Regions from separate parts of the Stenotrophomonas sp. YJH_SMC_8 genome, predicted to be linked through region 2. Evidence: predicted binding sites of a transcription regulator. Region 2 holds the regulator's gene; the other holds the start of a gene.
What was found. The regulator HrcA, encoded in region 2, represses chaperone genes, less so after heat shock. The targets are predictions, from matches to a motif close to TTNGCACTCNNNNNNNNNGAGTGCNAA.
Positions count from the first base shown of each region.

Region 1: the regulator HrcA is predicted to act here: its motif matches at 3,320-3,346, upstream of AC5P88_RS06900 (co-chaperone GroES).

Region 1 is NZ_JCAFUL010000004.1:261,255-271,796, forward strand. Features, by position in the region: gene AC5P88_RS06885 (serine hydrolase domain-containing protein) at 1-479, shown strand, start outside; gene AC5P88_RS06890 (DUF6445 family protein) at 508-1,119, opposite strand; gene groL (chaperonin GroEL) at 1,253-2,902, opposite strand; gene AC5P88_RS06900 (co-chaperone GroES) at 2,986-3,273, opposite strand; gene AC5P88_RS06905 (endonuclease) at 3,625-5,415, shown strand; gene cutA (divalent-cation tolerance protein CutA) at 5,484-5,822, shown strand; gene AC5P88_RS06915 (protein-disulfide reductase DsbD family protein) at 5,819-8,197, shown strand; gene AC5P88_RS06920 (TlpA family protein disulfide reductase) at 8,194-8,757, shown strand; gene AC5P88_RS06925 (PepSY domain-containing protein) at 9,385-10,542, shown strand, end outside.
Region 2 is NZ_JCAFUL010000005.1:114,266-124,807, forward strand. Features, by position in the region: gene AC5P88_RS07890 (MFS transporter) at 1-869, opposite strand, end outside; gene AC5P88_RS07895 (AraC family transcriptional regulator) at 942-1,739, shown strand; gene dnaJ (molecular chaperone DnaJ) at 1,847-2,971, opposite strand; gene dnaK (molecular chaperone DnaK) at 3,126-5,051, opposite strand; gene grpE (nucleotide exchange factor GrpE) at 5,261-5,776, opposite strand; gene hrcA (heat-inducible transcriptional repressor HrcA) at 5,840-6,904, opposite strand; gene recN (DNA repair protein RecN) at 7,020-8,681, shown strand; gene AC5P88_RS07925 (LysR family transcriptional regulator) at 8,807-9,724, opposite strand; gene AC5P88_RS07930 (SGNH/GDSL hydrolase family protein) at 9,822-10,542, shown strand, end outside.

The sequences.
Region 1 (10,542 bases), on a different contig from region 2:
GGACCGTGGAGGGCACCGCCGAGCCGCACGATGAGCGCAGCCGCGTGCGTGCGGCCGGTTCGATGGATACCACCATCGCCGACATGGCCCGTTTCGCCGCTGGCTACGTGCGCGGCGATGGACTGTCAGCGGCGATGCGCAGGGAGCTGGTGCGGCCACAGCTGCCGATCACGACCGCCAGCCAGTTCCCCACCCTGCAGCCGGAGCTGCCGAAGGCGCAGCAGCGCAAGGACCTGGCGGCTGGCCTGGGCGTGGTGACGTTCCGTGGCCCGCAAGGCGCGGGCTTCTACAAGGGCGGCCACGATGACGCGGTGGGCAACACGCTGGTGTGCGTGGAGCGGCAGCAGCGCTGCGTGGTGATCCTGGGCAACGATGTGCGCGCCGAAGCGACCTTCCCGGCGCTGGTGGCCTTCGTGCTGGGCGACACCGGCGTACCGTGGCGGTGGGAATACGGCGCAGGGAAGGTGTTCGTGAAGTAGATCCATGCCATGCGTGGATGGCTTCTGCTCAACGCGCCTGCTCGAAGAACATCAGGTAGACCAGCCGCCCATTCTCCGGGCGGTCGCCGAAGGCCGGGCCAGCGGTATGCCAGAACCACGGGCGCAGGAGCACCAGCCGGTTGAAACGCATCGGGATGCGCATGGTCATCTCCCACTGGCTGTCGTCGACGCTGTCGCGCTCGATGATGTCGCGGTGCATGTCGCCGCCATTGGCGTAGCCCAGCGCGGCCAGCTCGTGGGCGTTCAGCGCCATGCGCTCGGTGTTGGTGCGGCGATGGCGGAAGAATTCGGTGCCGCCTTCGCAGTGCTCCGGAGCGCTGAGGTAGAGGATGCCGGACCAGTGCGAATGATCGGTGTGCACCTTGGCGCGACCGACATCGCTGGCCAGGGTCAGCCGGAACTTGCCGTGCGACTGCAGCGGATTGACTGGCCGCAGCGGCTCGTTGACCAGCCGCGATGCGGCCTCGGACAGGCCATCCAGCTCCAGCCGTTCGAGCGAATTACGGCCGGGGAACGCGCCCTCCTGCGCCGGGTAGGTCAGGCCCAGGCCGGCCTGGCGCAGGCCGTGCGCATCGGCCGGAGAGAGGAAGTCGTCGACGACGATGAACGAGGTAGGCATGGTCGCCGAGCGTAGCGACGCGGCGCCATGGCGGCAACCGGGCAACAAAAAACCCCGCCTCGCGGCGGGGTTTTCCTTTGCATCGGGGAGACGCGCCGGCCAGGGCCGGCAACGTCCGACGCGGGCGTGGACCTTAGAAGTCCATGCCGCCCATGCCACCCATGCCGCCCATGCCACCGGCGCCACCCATGGCCGGCTCGTCCTTCTTCGGAGCTTCGGCAACCATGGCTTCGGTGGTGATCATCAGGCCAGCGATCGAAGCAGCGTTCTGCAGCGCCGAACGGGTCACCTTGGTCGGGTCCAGGATGCCGAACTGCAGCATGTCACCGAACTCGCCGGTGGCGGCGTTGTAGCCGAAGCTGCCGGTGCCTTCCTTGACCTTGTTGATGATGACCGACGGCTCTTCACCGGCGTTGGCAACGATTTCGCGCAGCGGAGCTTCCATCGCGCGCAGGGCGATCTGGATGCCGTGGTTCTGGTCTTCGTTGGCACCCTTCAGGCCAGCCAGTGCGGTGACCGCACGGACCAGGGCAACGCCGCCGCCCGGGACCACGCCTTCTTCAACGGCTGCACGGGTCGCGTGCAGGGCGTCGTCGACGCGATCCTTCTTTTCCTTCATTTCGATTTCGGTCGAGGCACCGACCTTGATCACAGCAACGCCGCCGGCCAGCTTGGCCACGCGTTCCTGCAGCTTCTCGCGATCGTAATCGGAGGAGGTGTCCTGGATCTGGGTCTTGATCTGGCCGACGCGTGCGTCGACGGCAGCCTTGTCACCCACGCCATCGATGATGGTGGTGTTTTCCTTGGAAACCTGCACCTTCTTGGCGCGGCCCAGGTCCTTGATGGTGGCCTTTTCCAGCGACAGGCCAACTTCTTCGGAGATCACGGTGCCGCCGGTCAGCACGGCCATGTCTTCCAGCATCGCCTTGCGACGGTCGCCGAAGCCCGGTGCCTTGACGGCCACGACCTTGACGATGCCACGGATGGTGTTGACCACCAGGGTGGCCAGCGCTTCGCCTTCGACTTCTTCGGCAACGATCAGCAGCGGCTTGCCGGCCTTGGCGACGCCTTCCAGCACCGGCAGCAGGTCACGGACGTTGGAGATCTTCTTGTCGTGCAGCAGGATGAACGGGTCATCCAGGTCAGCGGTCTGCGACTGCTGGTTGTTGATGAAGTACGGGGACAGGTAGCCACGGTCGAACTGCATGCCCTTGACCACGTCCAGCTCGTTGTCCAGGCCCGAGCCTTCTTCAACGGTGATCACGCCTTCCTTGCCGACTTCCTTCATCGCGTCGGCGATGATCTGGCCGATCGACTCGTCCGAGTTGGCCGAGATGGTACCGACCTGGGCAATCGCCTTGTCGTCGGCGGTCGGCTTGGAGATGCTCTTCAGCTCGGCAACAGCGGCCACGACGGCCTTGTCGATACCGCGCTTGAGGTCCATCGGGTTCATGCCGGCGGCAACAGCCTTGGCGCCTTCGCGGATCAGGGCCTGGGCCAGCACGGTGGCGGTGGTGGTGCCGTCGCCAGCGTCGTCGTTGGTGCGCGAAGCGACTTCCTTCACCATCTGCGCGCCCATGTTCTCGAACTTGTCAGCCAGTTCGATTTCCTTGGCGACGGAGACGCCGTCCTTGGTGATGGTCGGGGCGCCGAAGCTCTTTTCCAGCACGACGTTGCGGCCCTTCGGGCCCAGGGTGGCCTTGACGGCATTGGCGAGAACGTTGACGCCGCGCACCATGCGCGAACGGGCGTCTTCACCGAAACGAATATCCTTGGCAGCCATTGCAGTTACCTCATTGGTAGCGCCGGGCCATGCCCGGCGGCTGGGTGTTTGGAATCAGGGAATGAAGCAGGTCGCGCCGAGGCTCAGCCGATGATGGCGAGCACGTCGTCTTCGCGCAGGACCTTGTACTCGACGCCTTCGCTCTTGTACGAGCTGCCGGCGTACTGGCCGTAGATGACCTTGTCGCCAACCTTCAGCGACGGCGCACGCACGCTGCCGTTGTCCAGCGGCTTGCCCGGGCCGACGGCCACGACTTCACCCTTGGTGGACTTTTCCTTGGCCGAATCCGGAATGACGATGCCACCGGCGGAGATTTCGTCGGCTTCGATCGGCTTGACCACAACGCGGTCGTGCAGCGGCTTGATGCTCATGAGAGACCTCTTAAGTTATTGATTGGTCTGAAAAAGTCTGGCGATGTTAGCAGTCGCACCGGGCGAGTGCCAGCAACGCGCGTGAAAAAGCCCGACAAGTCGGGAGCACGACAGAGATGGAGACCTCCACAGGCCTTTCAAGGGCCGATCCCGAAATTTTTCTCCGGGCCCGGAAACATCCTTCCCTGCGTGGACGCCTGTATAGGGATGCAGTGCGGCAAGCCAAGGGGGGAACAGGTGACATTTGGTGACCAATGTCCCACTGTCAGATATCTGACGTTCATTTACGACAAAGTGTCACTGGATCGGCCTTAGGCTCGGCCGCGCATTCCCAATCACAAGGAGTTGTCGATGCGATTGCTGTCCCCGCTTGCCGCCGCCTGCCTGCTGGCGCTGGCCGCCGCGCCGGCCCAGGCCGAGGTCTTCATCAACGAACTGCACTACGACGACAGCACCGCCGCCGGTGACGTCGGCGAAGCGATCGAGATCGTAGCCACCGCCGGAGAGGACCTGTCCGGCTATCGGCTTTACCTCTACAACGGCAGCAATCCTTCGGCTGCCACGGTCTACGCCAACAACCCGGTCCCGGCCGGCACCGCCGCAGGCTGCGGCAGCGCGACCATCGCCGTGGTCAACTACCCGACCAACGGCATCCAGAACGGCCCGAACGATGGCATCGCCCTGGTCGATGCCAGCGGCAAGGTGGTCCAGTTCCTCAGCTACGAGGGCGCCATCACCGCCTCCGGTGGCCCTGCCGCCGGCATGACCAGCCAGAACATTCCGGTGGCCGAGACCAACAGCACGGCCCCGGGCACCTCGCTGCAGCTGACCGGCAGCGGCAGCCAGTACGCGCACTTCACCTGGGCCGAGTCGGCCAGGCAGACCTTCGGCAGCTGCAACAACGGCCAGACCTTCAGTGGTGGCGGCACCCCGGGCCCGAACACGCCGCCGTCGGTGTCCACCACCACCCCGGCGCAGGGCAGCAGCACCTTCCCGGCCGCGGCCGATCTGGAAGTGGTGTTCAGCGAGACGGTGAACCTGGCCAGTGGCGCCTTCGCGCTGAGCTGCGGCACCTCCGGCAGCGTGCCGCTGACCTTCCCGGCCAGCGGCCGCAGCGTGAAGCTGTCCACCAACACCGCGCTGGTGGCCGGTGAGGCCTGCCGCTTCGATATCCGCGCCGCGCGCATCACCGACCTGCAGGGTGCGCATCCGGCGGCCGACAGCCGCATCGCGTTCACCGTGGCCAGCACCGGCGGCAATCCGGACCCGGGCAACCCGGGCGTGCCGGCCGGCTACTACTCCAAGGTGAACACCTCCAGCCCGAGCCAGCTGCGCTGCTCGCTGCACGCCACCATCAAGGGCCACACCGCCTACCCGTACAGCGGCTCGGGCACCAGCACCTGGACCATCCTGGAGATCGCCGACGAGGACCCGAACAACCCGAACCGCATCCTCGACGCGTATCGCAACCGCAGCTACGCCAAGGTGACCGATCGCGCCGGCAGCGGCAGTGGCCTGAAGTACAACCGCGAACACACCTGGCCGAACTCGCTGGGCTTTGCCAGCACCACCGGTGACAAGGGCCTGCCGTACGCGCCGTACACCGACACCCACATGCTGTACCTGACCGATGCACAGTGGAACGCCGACCGTGGCAACAAGCCGTTCGCCAAGTGCGACGCCAACTGCGGCGAGCGCGCCACCGAAGCCAACAACGGCCAGGGCGGCGGCAGCGGTGGCTATCCGGGCAATTCCAACTGGGTGCGCACGCCGGACGGCAACACCGGCACGTTCGAGGTGTGGGGCAAGCGCAAGGGCGACATGGCGCGTGCGGTGATGTACATGGCCATCCGCTACGAGGGCGGCAAGGATGCGGCGACCGGCCAGTCCGAGCCGGACCTGGAGCTGACCGACGACCGCAGCAAGATCGTCAAGACCAGCAGTTCGCCGGCCTACATGGGCCTGCTGTCCACGCTGATCGACTGGCACCTGTCCGACCCGCCGGATGATGCCGAACGTGCGCGCAATGACGTGATCTACAGCTTCCAGGGCAACCGCAACCCGTTCATCGACCACCCCGAGTGGGCGACCCCGGGCCTGTTCACCTCGGCCAAGCCGGCGACCTGCCAGCTGGCCAACTGACCGCGCAACGCAGCGGTCCACTGCCGCCGCCGGGCCCTGACCCGGCGGCGGCCCTATACTCGACGGCCATGTCGACCGTCGATCCCGTCCTGCTGCTGTTGACCACCTGCCCGGACCGGGCCAGTGCCGAGCGCATCGCGCACGCGCTGGTCGGCGAGCGCCTGGCCGCGTGCGTGACCCGCCTCGATGGCGCACAGTCGACCTACCGCTGGCAGGGCGAGGTGACCACCGACGCCGAGCTGCAGCTGCTGGTGAAGACCACCGCAAGCCGCGTCGATGACGCGATTGCCCGGATCGTCGAACTGCATCCGTATGAACTCCCGGAGTGCATCGCGGTCGAAACCCGGGCCGGCCTGCCGGCGTATCTGGATTGGATCCGGGCACAGACCCGGGAGGACACTGATTGAAGACTCTGTTTGCGCGTGGCGCCGCCCTGTGCGCCCTGTTGTGGCTCTCGCTGCCAGCGTTCGCGCTGGATGAGAAGGACCTGCTGCCGGTGGACCAGGCGTTCGCGCTGACCGCCACCGCCCCCGAGCGCGGCCAGGTGCAACTGCAGTTCAAGATCGCACCCGGCTACTACCTGTATCGCCACCGCACCAGCGTCAAGGCCGATCCGGCGTTCAATGCCGGCGCGCTGCAGATGCCCAAGGGCGACAAGCACCACGACGATTTCTTCGGCGAAGTCGAAACCTATCGCGAACGCCTGCAGGCCACCCTGCCCGGCACGCCGACCGACGCCGCCGGCACCATCAGCCTGGAAGTACGCTACCAGGGCTGCGCCGACGCCGGTGTCTGCTACCCGCCGCAGAAGCGCGTGGTGCAGGTCACCCTGCCCGGTGCCGGCGCACAGGCCGCGGCCCCTGCCGCGCGTGCCGGTGCCGCCAGCCCGTTCAACAATCCGCTGGCAGGTGCCGGCAACAGCGGCGGGCTGCGCCTGCCGGGTGCCGCCAGCAACAGCCAGGCGCTGCCGCTCCCGTCCGAGCAGGCGTTCGGCTTCGATGCCATCGCCAGCGACGGCAACACCCTGCTGCTGCGCTTCAGCCCCGCGCCGGGCTACTACCTGTATCGCGACCGCACCTCGCTGAAGCTGGAAGGCAGCACCGGCGTGCAGGCCGGCACGCCGCGCTGGCCGGCTGCGCAGTCGCATCGTGATGAACACTTCGGCGATGTATCGGTCTACTTCAACCAGGTGGAAGTACCGCTGCCGCTGCGCCGCTCCGTTGCCGACGCGGTCGACAGCACCCTGGTGGTGACCTTCCAGGGCTGCCAGACCGATGGCATCTGCTACCCGCCGATGACCCGCCGGGTGAAGCTGTCGATCCCGGCCGGCAAGGTCAGCGCCAGCGCCGACCAGGCACCGCCGCGCAACGAAGTGATCAACCCGCTGCCCGGTAGCGCCGGTGCACCGCGCGAAGCCGCCAACGGTGCACCGCTGCGCCTGCTGCCAACCGTGCCTAACACCGATGCGGCGGCCACTGCGGGTGACGTTGCCTCCGGCAATGAATTCGCCGCCGATGCGCAGGGTGACAACGCACTGCGCACGCGTCCGCCGGCGACCACGCCGAATCCGGACAGGTCATTCGTGTGGGTGCTGCTGCTGGCCCTGGCCGGCGGCCTGGTGCTCAACCTGATGCCGTGCGTGCTGCCGATCCTGTCGCTGAAGGTACTCAGCCTGGCGCAGAGTGGTGAAAGCCCGCAGCGCGCACGCAGCCACGCGCTCTGGTACACGCTGGGCGTGCTGGTCGCCTTCGCGGTGATCGGCGCCTTGATGGTGGGCCTGCGCGCGATCGGCAACGCCGTCGGCATCGGCTTCCAGCTGCAGCATCCGGGCGTGGTGGCGGCACTGGCCTACATCATGTTCGCGGTGGGGCTGAGCCTGTCCGGTGTGTTCACCCTCGGCGGTGGCATCGGCAACCTTGGCCAGTCGCTGGCCAGCCGCAGCGGCCCGGCCGGCGACTTCTTCACCGGTGCGCTGGCCTGCGTGGTCGGCAGTGCCTGCGTCGGCCCGTTCATGGGTGGCGCCATCGCCTACGCGTTCATTGCGCCGCCGCTGAAGGCGATGACCGTCTTCCTGTTCCTTGGCCTGGGCCTGGCGCTGCCGTTCCTGCTGATCGGCTTCGTGCCGGCGCTGGCGCGCCGCCTGCCCAAGCCGGGCCCGTGGATGGAAACGCTCAAGCACGTGCTGGCCTTCCCGATGTATGCCACCGCGCTGTGGCTGCTGTGGGTGCTGGGCAAGCAGCGTGGCGTGGACGGCATGGCGCTGGTGCTGGGTGGCCTGCTGCTGTTCGCCTTCGGCCTGTGGCTGTTCGAGCGCAACCGCTGGACCGGCTCGCGTGCAGTGACCCTGCTCGGCGTGCTGCTGGCGATCGGTGCATTGGTACCGGCCTGGGGCGTGACCCAGCTGGCACCGCCGGCACGCGCCGCACAGGCGGCCAGCGACAACGTGGTGGAGTACTCGCCGCAGCTGCTGGACCGCCTGCGCGCCGACAACCGCGTGGTGTTCGTCAACATGACCGCCGACTGGTGCGTGAGCTGCAAGGCCAACGAGCGCGCCGTGCTGTCGCGCCCGGAGTTCAAGGACCTGCTCAAGCGCACCAACGCGGTGTACATGCGCGGTGACTACACCAACGTCGATCCGCAGATCACCACGTTCCTGGAAGAACACAAAGCCGTCGGCGTGCCGCTGTACGTGGTGTACGGCCCCGGTGCACCGCCGACCGTGCTGCCGACGCTGCTGACCCAGGCCGTGGTCGAGGAAGCGCTGCTGCGCACCGCACGATGAAGTGGCAACGGCCAGCGCTGCTGTGGACAGCGGTGCTGGCCGCCGGCCTTGGCCTGTGGGCCGGCCATCGATTGGCACCGGCGCCGGTGACGCCTGGGGCCGTGCCGGCGGCGCCTGCCGTTGCAGCTGCGGCGCCGGTCCTGCAGGTGGGCGACCGCCTGCCCGCGTTGTCGCTGCCCGATCTTGAAGGCAAACCGCTGGACCTGCGCCGGCGCTTCGCCGGCCGCCCGCTGCTGGTCAATGTCTGGGCCAGCTGGTGCGCACCCTGCGTGGAAGAAATGCCGGAGCTTGCCCGCTTGGCCCATGCGCAGGGCGATAACGGTGTACAGGTGCTGGGCCTGGCACTGGATACCCCGGAAGGCGTACGCCGTTTCCTGCAGCAGGTGCCGGTGGATTACCCGATCGTGATCGAGACACCGGGCCCGCGCGACGCGAGCGTGCAGTTGGGCAACGCGCAGGGCCTGCTGCCCTACAGCGTGCTGTTCGATGCGCAGGGGCGGATGGTCAAGGCGAAGCTGGGGCCGTTCGCCCACGGCGAGATCGAACGCTGGGTGCAGTGAGGGTTCGGCAGGGTTGCACCCTGCACCCGCTTCAGGCCAGAGCAACAGCCGAAGCAACAGCTACAGCGGGCTTTCCGTGGGATGGCGGGGCGATGTCGGAGTGCGGGGACGCTGCAAGTACGTCCCGGTAAGCTTGGCAGCCGCATCCATGCGGCTGACACCCCGCACTCCGACACCGCCCCACCTCTTACAGATTCCGATGGCTGTTGGTGGATGTCGACCTTGGTCGACACGGTAGATCCACGCCATGCGTGGATGGATCTCCATCGAAATCGAATATTCCGACAATTGAACGAAGAGCATCCACGCATAGCGTGGATCTACAGATCGCGGAGATCTGTCGAAGGCGGGGTGGGTCCGGTGGCGGGGGTGTCCGCGGCATGGATGCCGCGGCCAAGCCCCCAAGGACGGGTTTACGGCGTCCCCCGCCACCGGACCCACCCTGCCATCCCACGGAATGCACGCTGTTGCTGTGGCTGTTGCCCTGGCCTGAAGCGGGTGCCGGGCGCCGCCCGGCCGATACCCCCTGCTTGACCTCAGGCAGGGCGCCCCGGAGAATTCCGCGACTAATTCTCATTTGCTGTTGCGCAGGATGCGGGCGGCAGCCTTCCGGGCCCTCCTCCTTCGATGTTCAAGAACGTCCTGTTCCAACTGCACTGGCTGCTGGGCATCACTGCCGGTGCCGTCCTGGCCGTGATGGGCCTCAGCGGCGCCGTGCTGTCCTTCGAGGACGAACTGCTGCGTGCCGCCAACCCCGGCTTCGCCGAAATCGCCGAACACCACTCCGAAGGCCAGCATCCGCTGGCGCTCACTGAACTGGTGCCGCTGCTGCAGGCCGGCAGCGAGCGACCACTGCAACGCCTGCGCATCGATGCCACCGGACAACGACCGTCAGTTGCACGGTTCGCCGGCGGCAAAGAGCACTGGGTGTACTTCGACCCGTACAGCGGCGAACGCTTCAGCGCGCTGCGCGGGCAGGCCTTCTTCGATTTCGTCGAAGACCTGCATCGCCACCTCGCTGCGGGCGAGCGCGGCAAATGGATCACCGGCAGCTGTGCCATCGCCCTGCTGTTCTTCACCCTGTCCGGCCTCTATCTGCGCTGGCCGCGGCGCTGGTGGCACTGGCGCAGCTGGTTGGCGGTGGAGTGGAAGCGCAGCGGCCGCGGGTTCCTGTGGAGCCTTCACTCGGTGGTTGGCACCTGGGTGCTGTTGATCTACCTGATGAGTGCGCTGACCGGCCTGTGGTGGTCGTTCGACTGGTACCGCAGCGCCGCCAACACCCTGCTGGGCGTCGCGCCGGCGGCCAAGCACAAGGTCGCCACCGACACGACGCTGGACCTGCGCCGCGTGGAAACCACCTTGTATGCGTTGCCCGGCGTGCGCACCGGTTTCATCGACCTGCGCCTGCCGGAAAAGCCCGGCCAGGTACTCAACGTGCGGGTGATGGCCGGTGATCCGTCTCAGCGCGGCGGCCACCATGATCGTGCACATGATCTGCTGCAACTGGATCCGGCCAGCGGGACAATCCTCGATTCGCGCCCCTACGCGCGCCAGGGCACCGGCGGCCAGCTGGCCACCAGCGTGTTCGCGTTGCACTCGGGCAGCTACTTCGGCATGCCCGGGCGCGTGGTGGTGATGCTCAGCAGCCTGGGCATGAGCCTGTTCTTCATCACCGGCTGGATGCTGTACCTGGACCGTCGCCGCAGCCAGCGCGCCGCGCGCGGGCTGCGCCAGTCGCTTCCGGTTGCCGCCGCCGATGATGGCCGCGCACCTTGGCTGGTCGTG
Region 2 (10,542 bases):
GTCCAGATGATCGGCTTGCGGCCGATGCGATCACCCAGCGGACCACCCAGGAAGCCGCCGGCAGCCGACGCCACCAGGAACGCGAACAGGTGCAACTGCGCCTGTGCCACCGGAATGCCGAAGTGGTGGATCAGGTAGAAGGTGAAGTAGCTGCCGATGCTGGCCATGTAGAAGTACTTGCTGAAGATCAGCACCAGCAGGATTGCAAGCACCTTGGCCACGGTGCGCGGCGGATGGCGTGGAGCCATCGAGGCGGTGCTGGCCGGGCGCGGGGTGCCCAGGTGCAGCGCGTACCAGCGGCCGACATAGGTCAGCAGCGCAATGCCGATCAGCGCGGCGCCGGCAAACCACGATGCTGCGTGCTGGCCATACGGCACGATCACCGCGGCGGCGATCAACGGGCCGAGCGCGGTACCGAAGTTGCCGCCGACCTGGAACACCGACTGCGCGAAACCGTGCCGGCCACCCGAGGCCAGCCGTGCGATGCGCGAGGCTTCCGGATGGAAGATCGCCGAACCGATGCCGACCATCGCCGCGGCCATCAGCACCACGGCATAGTTGGGCGCGAAGCCGAGCAGCAGCATGCCGCACAGGGTCGAGGCCATGCCGATCGGCAGCGAGTACGGCGCCGGACGACGGTCGGTGGCTGCGCCGATCAGCGGCTGGAAGATCGAGGCGGTCAGCTGGTAGGTCAGCGTGATCAGGCCGATCTGGGTGAAGCTGAGGTTGAAGCCGCCCTTGATCACCGGATAGATGGCCAGGATCAGCGACTGCATCATGTCGTTGACGACATGCGAGGTGGAAATGGCGGCCAGCACGCCGGGAGCCACCGGGCGTGCGGGTGTTGCGGGGGAAGCCAGGGCGGACATGGACGCAGTCAGGTTGGGGGCGAGCCACGCATGCTACGGTTGCGATCTCTTCCCTTCTGCCGCGTTCGGGTCATGCCCTATCGCAAAAAGGACATTGCCAGCGATGTCGACCCGGCCGCGCCGTGGCGCGATGTGCCGCTGCATCGCCCGGTCACCTACCGGGTTACCCAGTACCCGGCCGGCACCCATATCGCCGGGCACAAGCACCAGCGCCACCAGCTGGTCTACGCCATCTCCGGGCTGATGGTGGTGCGCTCGGAAGTGGGTCGCTGGGTCGTGCCCTCCACCCGTGCGATATGGATGCCGGCGGGCATGGTGCACGCGGTGGACTGCATTGCCGCCGTGCACATGCGCAGCCTGTACATCGATCCATCGTTCGCCCCGCAGTTGCCAGCCGAACCGTTCGCGGTACAGGTGGCACCGCTGCTGCGCGAACTGCTGCAGGCAGCCACCCTGATCAAGGGCGAGCACATCGAAGACAGCCGCGATGGCCGCGTGGTGCGCCTGCTGCTGGACGAACTGCATCGCATGGATGTGCTGCCGCTGCACCTGCCCGCCCCGACCGACCCGCGCCTGCGGCGGATCTGCCAGCACCTGCAGAAGCATCCGGGTGACGACGCCACGTTGCAGGACTGGGCGCAGGCGCTGGAGGTGGACGTGAAAACGATCCAGCGGCATTTCGCCGGCGAACTGGGCATGACCTTCGGGCAGTGGCGGCAGCAGGCCCGGCTGCTGGCCGCATTGGAGCGGCTGGCGGTCGGCGACAAGGTCATCGATGTTGCGCTGGCGATGGGGTATGACAGCCCGAGTGCGTTCACCAGCATGTTCAAACGGCAGCTGGGGCAGACGCCGGCGGCGTTTTTCCGGTGAGCATTTCCCGGTAGCGCCGGGCCATGCCCGGCGGAATGCAGCCGGCGCCCGCATACGAAAACGCCGGGCATGGCCCGGCGCTACCGTTCAACGCTTGCGTTGAAAACTCAGGACGTCATCCGGTCCCAGAAGCCCTTCACGCCATCCATGAAGGTGGCCGACTTCGGCGAATGCTTGCGCGCTTCCTCGCCGACGAAGGTGGCCTCGAACTGCTCCAGCAGCTTGCGCTGTTCGGTGGTGAGGTTGACCGGGGTCTCCACCACCACGCGGCAGTACAGGTCGCCTTCGCTGCGGCTGCGCACCGAACGCACGCCCTTGCCGCGCAGGCGGAACAGCTTGCCGGTCTGGGTCTCGGCCGGAATGCGGATCTCCGCTTCGCCGCCCAGGGTGGCCACACGCACGGTATCACCCAGCGCCGCCTGCGAGATGCGGATCGGCACATCGCAGTGCAGGTCGTCGCCATCGCGCTGGAAGATCGCATGCTCGCGCACGCGCACTTCCACGTACAGGTCACCCGGCGGCGTACCGGCCGGGCCAGCCTCACCCTCGCCCTGCAGGCGGATGCGGTCGCCGGTATCGACGCCGGCCGGCACCTTCACCGACAGCACCTTGTCTTCCTCGACACGGCCGTTGCCGTGGCAGGTCTTGCAGGGCTTGGCGATGATCTGGCCACGGCCGCCGCAGTTGTGGCAGGCCTGCTGCATGGCGAAGATGCCGCGCTGGATGCGCACCTGGCCACGGCCATGGCAGACGTTGCAGGTCTCGACCTTGCCGTCTTCCGAGCCACTGCCATCGCAGTCGCCACACTCGGCCAGGGTCGGAATCTCGATGCGGCGCTCGACGCCGCGCACGGCTTCTTCCAGGTCCAGCTCCATCACGTAGCCGATATCGGCACCGCGACGGGCCTGGCGCGGACCACCGCCGCCGCCACCAAAGATGTTGCCGAAGATATCGCCGAAGATATCGTTCATGTCCGGACCGCCCGGACCACCGCCGCCCATGCCGTGCTCGAACGCGGCGTGGCCGTGGCTGTCATACATGCGGCGCTTGTTGCCATCGGACAGCACTTCGTAGGCTTCCTTGCACTCCTTGAAGGAGGCTTCGGCCGCCGCATCACCCGGGTTTCGGTCCGGGTGGAACTTCATCGCACAGCGACGGTACGCCTTCTTCAGCTCGTCGTCGGTGGCGGTGCGGGCAACGCCCAGCACTTCGTAGTAATCGCGCTTGCTCATATCGTGAATCTGGTTCCGGAAAGTCGGGATTCGTCAAAGCGGAAGAGCGGAACCAGGTCCGCTCTTGCGTCGGGCGCCCCGACACGCCGGTGGGCGGTCAGGACCCTGATGCGACAACGGGACGCTGGTGGCCAGCGTCCCGTGTCGGTCCGGATCAGGACTTCTTGTCGTCCTTGACTTCGGTGAACTCGGCGTCGACCACGTCATCCTGCGCCTTGCCTGCGTTGCCGGCGTCGGCACCCGGGGCAGCACCACCCTGGTCGGCCGAAGCAGCGGCGAACAGCGACTGGCCAGCTTCTTCCAGCGCCTTCGACTTGGCTTCGATCTGTGCCTTGTCGTCACCCTTCATCGCGGTTTCCAGGTCGGCCAGCGCCGCCTCGACCTTGCCGATGACATCGCCGCCGACCTTGCTGCCGTGCTCGGTGATGGCGCTGCGGGTGCCATGGATCAGGGCGTCGGCCTGGTTGCGGGCCTGCACCAGCTCCTGGAACTTCTTGTCTTCCTCGCGGTTGGCTTCCGCGTCGGCGACCATGCGCGCGATCTCTTCCTCGGACAGGCCCGAACCGGCCTTGATCTCGACCTTCTGTTCCTTGTTGGTCTTCTTGTCCTTGGCCGACACGTGCAGGATGCCGTTGGCGTCGATGTCGAAGGACACTTCCACCTGCGGCAGGCCACGCGGGGCCGGCTCGATGCCGGACAGGTCGAACTTGGCCAGCGACTTGTTGAAGCGGGCCTGTTCGCGCTCACCCTGCAGCACGTGCACGGTCACGGCCGACTGGTTGTCCTCGGCGGTGGAGAACACCTGCGAGGCCTTGGTCGGAATGGTGGTGTTCTTCTCGATGATCTTGGTGAACACGCCACCCATGGTCTCGATGCCCAGCGACAGCGGGGTCACGTCCAGCAGCAGCACGTCCTTGACGTCGCCACCCAGCACGCCGCCCTGGATCGCCGCACCCAGTGCCACGGCTTCGTCCGGGTTGACGTCCTTGCGCGGTTCCTTGCCGAAGAACTCGGTCACCGCCTGCTGCACCTTCGGCATGCGGGTCTGGCCACCGACCAGGATCACTTCGCTGATGTCGCTCGAACGCAGGCCGGCATCGTTCAGGGCGACGCGGCACGGCTCGATCGACTTCTTGATCAGGTCTTCCACCAGCGCTTCCAGCTTGGCGCGGGTCAGCTTGATGTTCAGGTGCTTCGGGCCCGAGGCGTCGGCGGTGACGTACGGCAGGTTCACTTCGGTCTGCTGGGCGCTGGACAGCTCGATCTTGGCGCGCTCGGCGGCGTCCTTCAGGCGCTGCAGGGCCAGCGGATCCTTGCGCAGGTCGATGCCCTGGTCCTTGTTGAACTCTTCAACCAGGTACTCGATGACGCGGTTGTCGAAGTCTTCGCCGCCCAGGAAGGTGTCGCCGTTGGTGGCCAGCACTTCGAACTGCTTCTCGCCGTCGACGTTGGCGATCTCGATCACCGAGACGTCGAAGGTACCGCCGCCCAGGTCGTACACCACGATCTTGCGATCCTTGTTGTCGCCCTTGTCCAGGCCATAGGCCAGCGCGGCCGCGGTCGGCTCGTTGATGATGCGCTTGACGTCCAGGCCGGCGATGCGGCCGGCGTCCTTGGTCGCCTGGCGCTGGCTGTCGTTGAAGTAGGCCGGCACGGTGATGACCGCTTCGGTGACCTTCTCACCGAGGAAGTCCTCGGCGGTCTTCTTCATCTTTTCCAGCACCTTGGCCGAGATTTCCTGCGGGGCCATCTTCTTGCCGTCGCTGGTGGCCACCCAGGCATCGCCATTGTCATGGGCGAGGATGCTGTACGGGACGTGCGCGATGTCCTTCTGCACTTCGGCGTCGGTGAACTTGCGGCCGATCAGGCGCTTCACCGCGTAGAAGGTGTTCTTCGGGTTGGTCACGGCCTGGCGCTTGGCCGAGGCGCCGACCAGGACTTCGCCGTCCTTGGTGTAGGCGACGATCGACGGGGTGGTGCGATCGCCTTCCGAATTCTCGATGACGCGGGCCTTGCCGCCGTCCATGATCGCCACGCACGAGTTGGTGGTGCCGAGGTCGATACCAATGATCTTGCCCATGGGGGAGACTCCTGAGGATGCTTGTTGGGGTCAGTCCGGCCGTTCGGCCGGTGGATGAATACGATGTGGGGGAGGCTCGTGGAACATTCAAGCCATCTCCCGAACGCTGTGTTCAGCGCCTGGAAAACCTTCGCCGGGCATAGCCCGACGATGCCGATCGGGGCCAGGTAGCGCCGGGCCATGCCCGGCGGCCTTGCCCCACGTGGCAATCAGTCGGCGGCCACCACCACCAGCGCCGGCCGCAGCAGGCGCTCGTTGAGCAGGTAGCCCTTCTGGAACACGGTCACCACGCTGCCCGGGACAGCGCCCGGGGTCGGCACCTGGCTGATGGCCTGGTGGTGTTCCGGGTTGAACGGCTGGCCGATCGGGTCCAGCAGCACCAGGCCGTTGTCGGCGGCGACCTTCAGCAGCTGCTTGTAGGTCAGCTCCAGGCCCTCGCGCAGCGGGTGCGGGTCGTCGCCGGCGGCCTTCAGGCCGGCATCCAGGCTGTCGAACACCGGCAGCAGCTCGCCCAGCAGCTTCTCGTTGGCGAACTTGCGGGCCTGCTCGATGTCACGGGCCACGCGCTTGCGCTGGTTCTCCAGGTCGGCGCGCTCACGCAGCGCATCGGCCTTGATCTGCTCGACTTCGGCGCGCAGGCGCTCCACTTCGTCGTTGACGCCGGCGGCGGCAGCCGCATCAGCGGCACTCTGCTGGGATTCGATATCTGGATGTTCGTGGTTCATGTCTGGGTCCCTGGCGGTCAATCTCCGCCTCCACCCACCCTAGTGTGGGCGGGATGCTGCGTTTCAAGCGTCGGATGTTCCCGGCGTGCGGCCGGCCGGCGAAAAGGCCGCGCCGAGCACATCGGCGGTGGCCTGGACCAGCGGGATCACACGGTCGTAGGCCATCCGCTTGGGGCCGATCACGCCCAGCACGCCCAGTACCTGGCCGTTGGCGGTGTACGGCGCGGTGACCAGCGAGACGCCCTGCAGCGGCATCATCCCGGTCTCCTCGCCGATGAAGATGCGCACGCCGGGCGCCTGGATGGTCCGCTCCAGCAGCTGCAGTATCTCGCGCTTGCTGGAGAACAGCTCGAACAGCTCGCGCAGGCGCTCCAGGTCGGACAGGTCCTGCACCCCCATCAAGCGGGTCTGGCCCGCCACCAGCATGTCGTCGGCAGCCGGCTGCAGGGCCTGCTCGGCCAGCTCGATGCTGTGCGCCAGCAGCTGTTCCAGCTCCGAGCGGGCGTCACGCAGTTCCAGCAGCAGGCGGGTGCGGATCTCGGCCATCGGCAGGCCGGCGAAATGGGCATTGAGGTAGTTGGCCACCTGCTCCAGCTGGCCCGGTGCGAACTCCTGCCGGGTTTCGATGACCCGGTTCTGCACCTCGTTGTCGGCGAACACCAGGATCGCCAGCACCCGTCGCCCGTCCAGCGCCACGAAATCGATCTGGCGGAAGGCGAACTGCTCGCGCCGCGGCGCGCTGACCACGCCGACGAAGTGGCTCATCGCCGACAGCAGCTCCGAGGCGCTGCCGAGCAGGGCCTGGGTGCTGCCGCCGCCAGCCAGCTCCTGGCGCAACCGGGCCAGCTCGCCCTCGCCCGGCGGCTGCATCTGCAGCAGGCTGTCGACGAACACCCGGTAGCCATGCGCGGTCGGAACGCGCCCGGCCGAGGTATGCGGCGAGGCCAGCAGGCCCAGGTCCTCAAGGTCGCCGAGGATGTTGCGGATGGTGGCCGGGCTGACCTCCAGGCCGGCCACGCGCGCCAGCGTCTGCGAGCCGACCGGCTCACCGTCCTGGATGTAACGCGCGATCAGCGTGCGCAGCAGATGGCGCGCACGCGGGGCAAGCTGGTCGGGAGAACCGTGCATGGAATCAACCTGTGAGACACGGACACTAGATAATGGCGACGCATCACCTTGGCAAGTCATTGGACCTCCCTCGCCCGCGTGCTAGCGTTGCGCGGCTGCTGATACCCCCTTACCCATGCTCAGACATCTTTCGATCAAGGATTTCGCCGTCGTCCGCGCCACCGAACTGGAGTTCGGGCCAGGCATGACCGTGGTTTCAGGCGAGACCGGCGCCGGCAAGTCGCTGATGGTCGACGCGCTGGGCTTCCTGTCCGGCCTGCGCGCCGACAGCGGCGTGGTCCGCCATGGCGCCGCCCGCGCCGAGCTTTCGGCCGAGTTCGCGCTGGAGCAGCTGCAGGCCGCGCGCCAGTGGCTGGCCGACAACGAGCTGGACGATGAGGAACAGTGCCAGCTGCGCCGGGTGATCCGCGCCGATGGCGGTTCGCGGGCCTGGATCAATGGCCGCCCGGTGACCCTGGCGCAGCTGGGCGACCTGGCCTCGCTGCTGGTGGAGATCCACGGGCAGCACGAACAGCAGGCCCTGCTGACGCGCCCGTCGCAGCTGGCCCTGCTCGACGCCTATGCACGCAACGAAAACGAACGCCGCCAGGTGCGCCGCGCCGCCGCGGCCTGGCAGGCACTGGTCGATGAATCGCTGGCGCTGTCGCAACAGGGCGACGTCAGTGACCGGATCGGCTTCCTGGAGCACCAGCTGCGCGAGCTCGACCGTGAAGACCTGGAGCCGGAGTCGATTGCCGCACTCGGCGCCAGCCACCGCCGCCAGGCCCACGCCAGCGCCCTGCTGAGCGCCTGCCAGGCGGCCAGCAACCAGCTCAACGGCGACGACGGCAGTTCCGCACTGGACCTGCTGCAGCAGGTACGCCACGAACTGTCACGCCTGATCGAACACGACCCGCGCCTGGGCGAGGTGGATGGCCTGATCGAGAATGCCTCGATCCAGCTGCACGAAGCCCTGTCGCTGCTGGACCGGGTGCATGACGACCTCGACGCCGACCCGGAGCAGTTCGAAGAGAACGAGCGCCGTCTCGGTCGCCTGCACGACCTGGCCCGCAAGCACCGCGTGCCGATGGATGAGCTGGGCGCGCAGCGCGAGCGCATGCATGCCGAAGTGGAACAGCTGCGCGGTGCCGACGAGCGCCTGCAGCGCCTGGCCGGCGAGATCGACAAGGCCGCTGCCGCCTGGCGCGTGCAGGCCGAGGTGCTCACCGCCAGCCGCCGCAATGCCGCCGCCGAGCTGTCGGCTACCACCACCGGCATCATCGCCGAGCTCGGCATGGGCGGTGGCCAGTTCCTGATCGAGCTGGAGCCGCAGGACGCCGGCAAGCCCGATCCGCAGGGTGCCGAGCGCGTGGAATTCCTGGTCGCGGCCAATGCCGGCCAGCCGCCGCGCGCCCTGCGCAAGGTCGCCTCGGGCGGTGAACTGTCGCGTATCTCGCTGGCCATCGAAGTCGCCGCGCTGGACCTGGATGCGGTGCCGACCATGGTGTTCGACGAGGTCGACTCCGGCATCGGCGGCGCTGTGGCCGACATTGTCGGCCAGAAGCTGCGCGCGCTCGGCGAGAAGCGCCAGGTACTGTGCGTGACCCACCTGCCGCAGGTCGCCTCCAAGGGCCACGCGCATTACCGGGTCAGCAAGGCGCCGGTGGAAGGCATGACCCAGAGCGCCGTGGAGAAGCTGGACAGCAAGGCGCGCGAGGAAGAGCTGGCGCGCATGCTCGGCGGCGTGGAAGTGAGCAAGGAAGCGCGCGCCGCCGCACGCAAGCTGCTGCAGGTCTGAGGCCTGCTCGCGGTTATCCACGCATGGCGTGGATCTACAACCCACCCGCACGGTAGTGCCGGGCGCTGGCCGGCAACCCAACACCGGTGGACGATGAGCGTGAGGTTGCCGGCCAGCGGCCGGCACTACCGCCGTGGCTGCGCCAGGTCGACGTTCTCCACCAGGAAATCAAGAAACGCGCGCACCCGCAGCGGCAGGTAGCCGCCCTGCCCCAGGAACACCGCGTGCACCTCTTCCAGGTCACCGGGATTGGCTTCCTCCAGCACCGGCAGCAGGCGTCCGGCAGCGATGTCGGCCTGCACCTGGAACGCTGCCAGCCGTGCCATGCCCAGCCCCCCCAGCACCAGCTGGCGCAGTGCATCGCCGTTGCTGGCACGGGCGTTGCCGCTGGGCAGCACCATCCGCTCACGTCCGTCCTGAAGCAGCGGCCAGCCCTGCATCGCCCGCGCATGGCCGATGTCCAGACGGTTGTGCGACTGCAGCGCCTCGACGTCGGCCGGCAGGCCGTGGCGCTGCGCATAGGCCGGCGCGGCCACGATCATCATCCGCGTCGCGCCCAGCCGCCGCGCGACCAGGCTGGAGCTCTTCAGCGGACCGGCCCGCACCGCCACATCGGTGCGCTGCTCCAGCAGATCGATCACCTCGTCGTTGAGGGTCAGGTCCACACCTACCTGCGGGTTGCGCTGCAGGAACGCCGGCAGCAGCGGCAACAGGAAATGCTGGCCGAACGGCACGTTGGAATTGACCCGCAGGCGTCCACGCGGCTCGGCGTGGGCACTGGCACAGCGCTCGGCCTCGTCCAGGTCGGCCAGCACGCGCAGGCCGCGCTCGTAGAACGCGCAGCCCTCGGGAGTCAGCTGCAGCTGGCGGGTGGAACGCTGCAGCAGGCGCGTCCCCAGCCGCTGCTCCAGCCTCGCCACCAGCTTGCTGACCGCCGACGGGGTCATCTCCAACGTTCGGGCGGCCGCGGAAAAGCCCCCGGTCTCGATCACCCGCACGAACACTTCCAGTTCGCCGGATCGGTTGATGTCGGAGCGCGCCATGGCAATGAATCCAGTTCACAGATGATTGTCCATGCGCAGTCTAGTTCACAGATGAGTGCGGAATCACCATGGCCTTCCCTCCACCCGGGATTGCCCGATGAACCGCTTCAGCCAGCTCGCCGCCACCGCATTGATCGGCCTGTCCAGTGCCGCCAGCGCCGCCCCTGCCCCGCACTGGGTGGCCAGCTGGCAGGCCAGCCCGCAACCGGTCTGGGGAGCGGACTTCCTGTTCCCGTCACTGATACCGGCGTCGCTGCACGACCAGACCTTCCGCCAGACCGCGCGCATCAGCCTGGGCGGCCCGCGCCTGCGGGTGCGGCTGAGCAATGCCTATGGCACCCAGCCGCTGCGGATCGGCGGTGCCAGCGTCGCGCCGCAGGCCGGTGCGACGCCGCAACAGCTCCGCTTCGATGGCCGGCCCGAGGTGCTGATCGGCCCCGGCCAGGAACGGCTGAGCGACCCGCTGTCGCTGACGGTGCAGGACCGCCAAGCGCTGCAGGTCAGCGTCTTTGTGCCGGAGTCGACGCCGTTGCAGACCTTCCACTGGGACGGCCGCCAGACCAGCTGGATCGCCCCCGGCGACCAGAGCCAGGCACGCGGCCTGAGCGGGACCAGCGCCACCACAGCCCGGCTGTTCCTGACCGGCATCGAGGTCGAGGCCCCGGCCAGCGCACGCAGCGTGGTGGTGATCGGCGATTCGATCACCGACGGCGCCACCGCCAGCCTCGACCGGGACCAGCGCTGGACCGACCACCTGGCCGCCCGCTTGGCCCCGCAGCGGGTGGCGGTGGTCAATGCCGGCATCTCCGGTGGCCGCC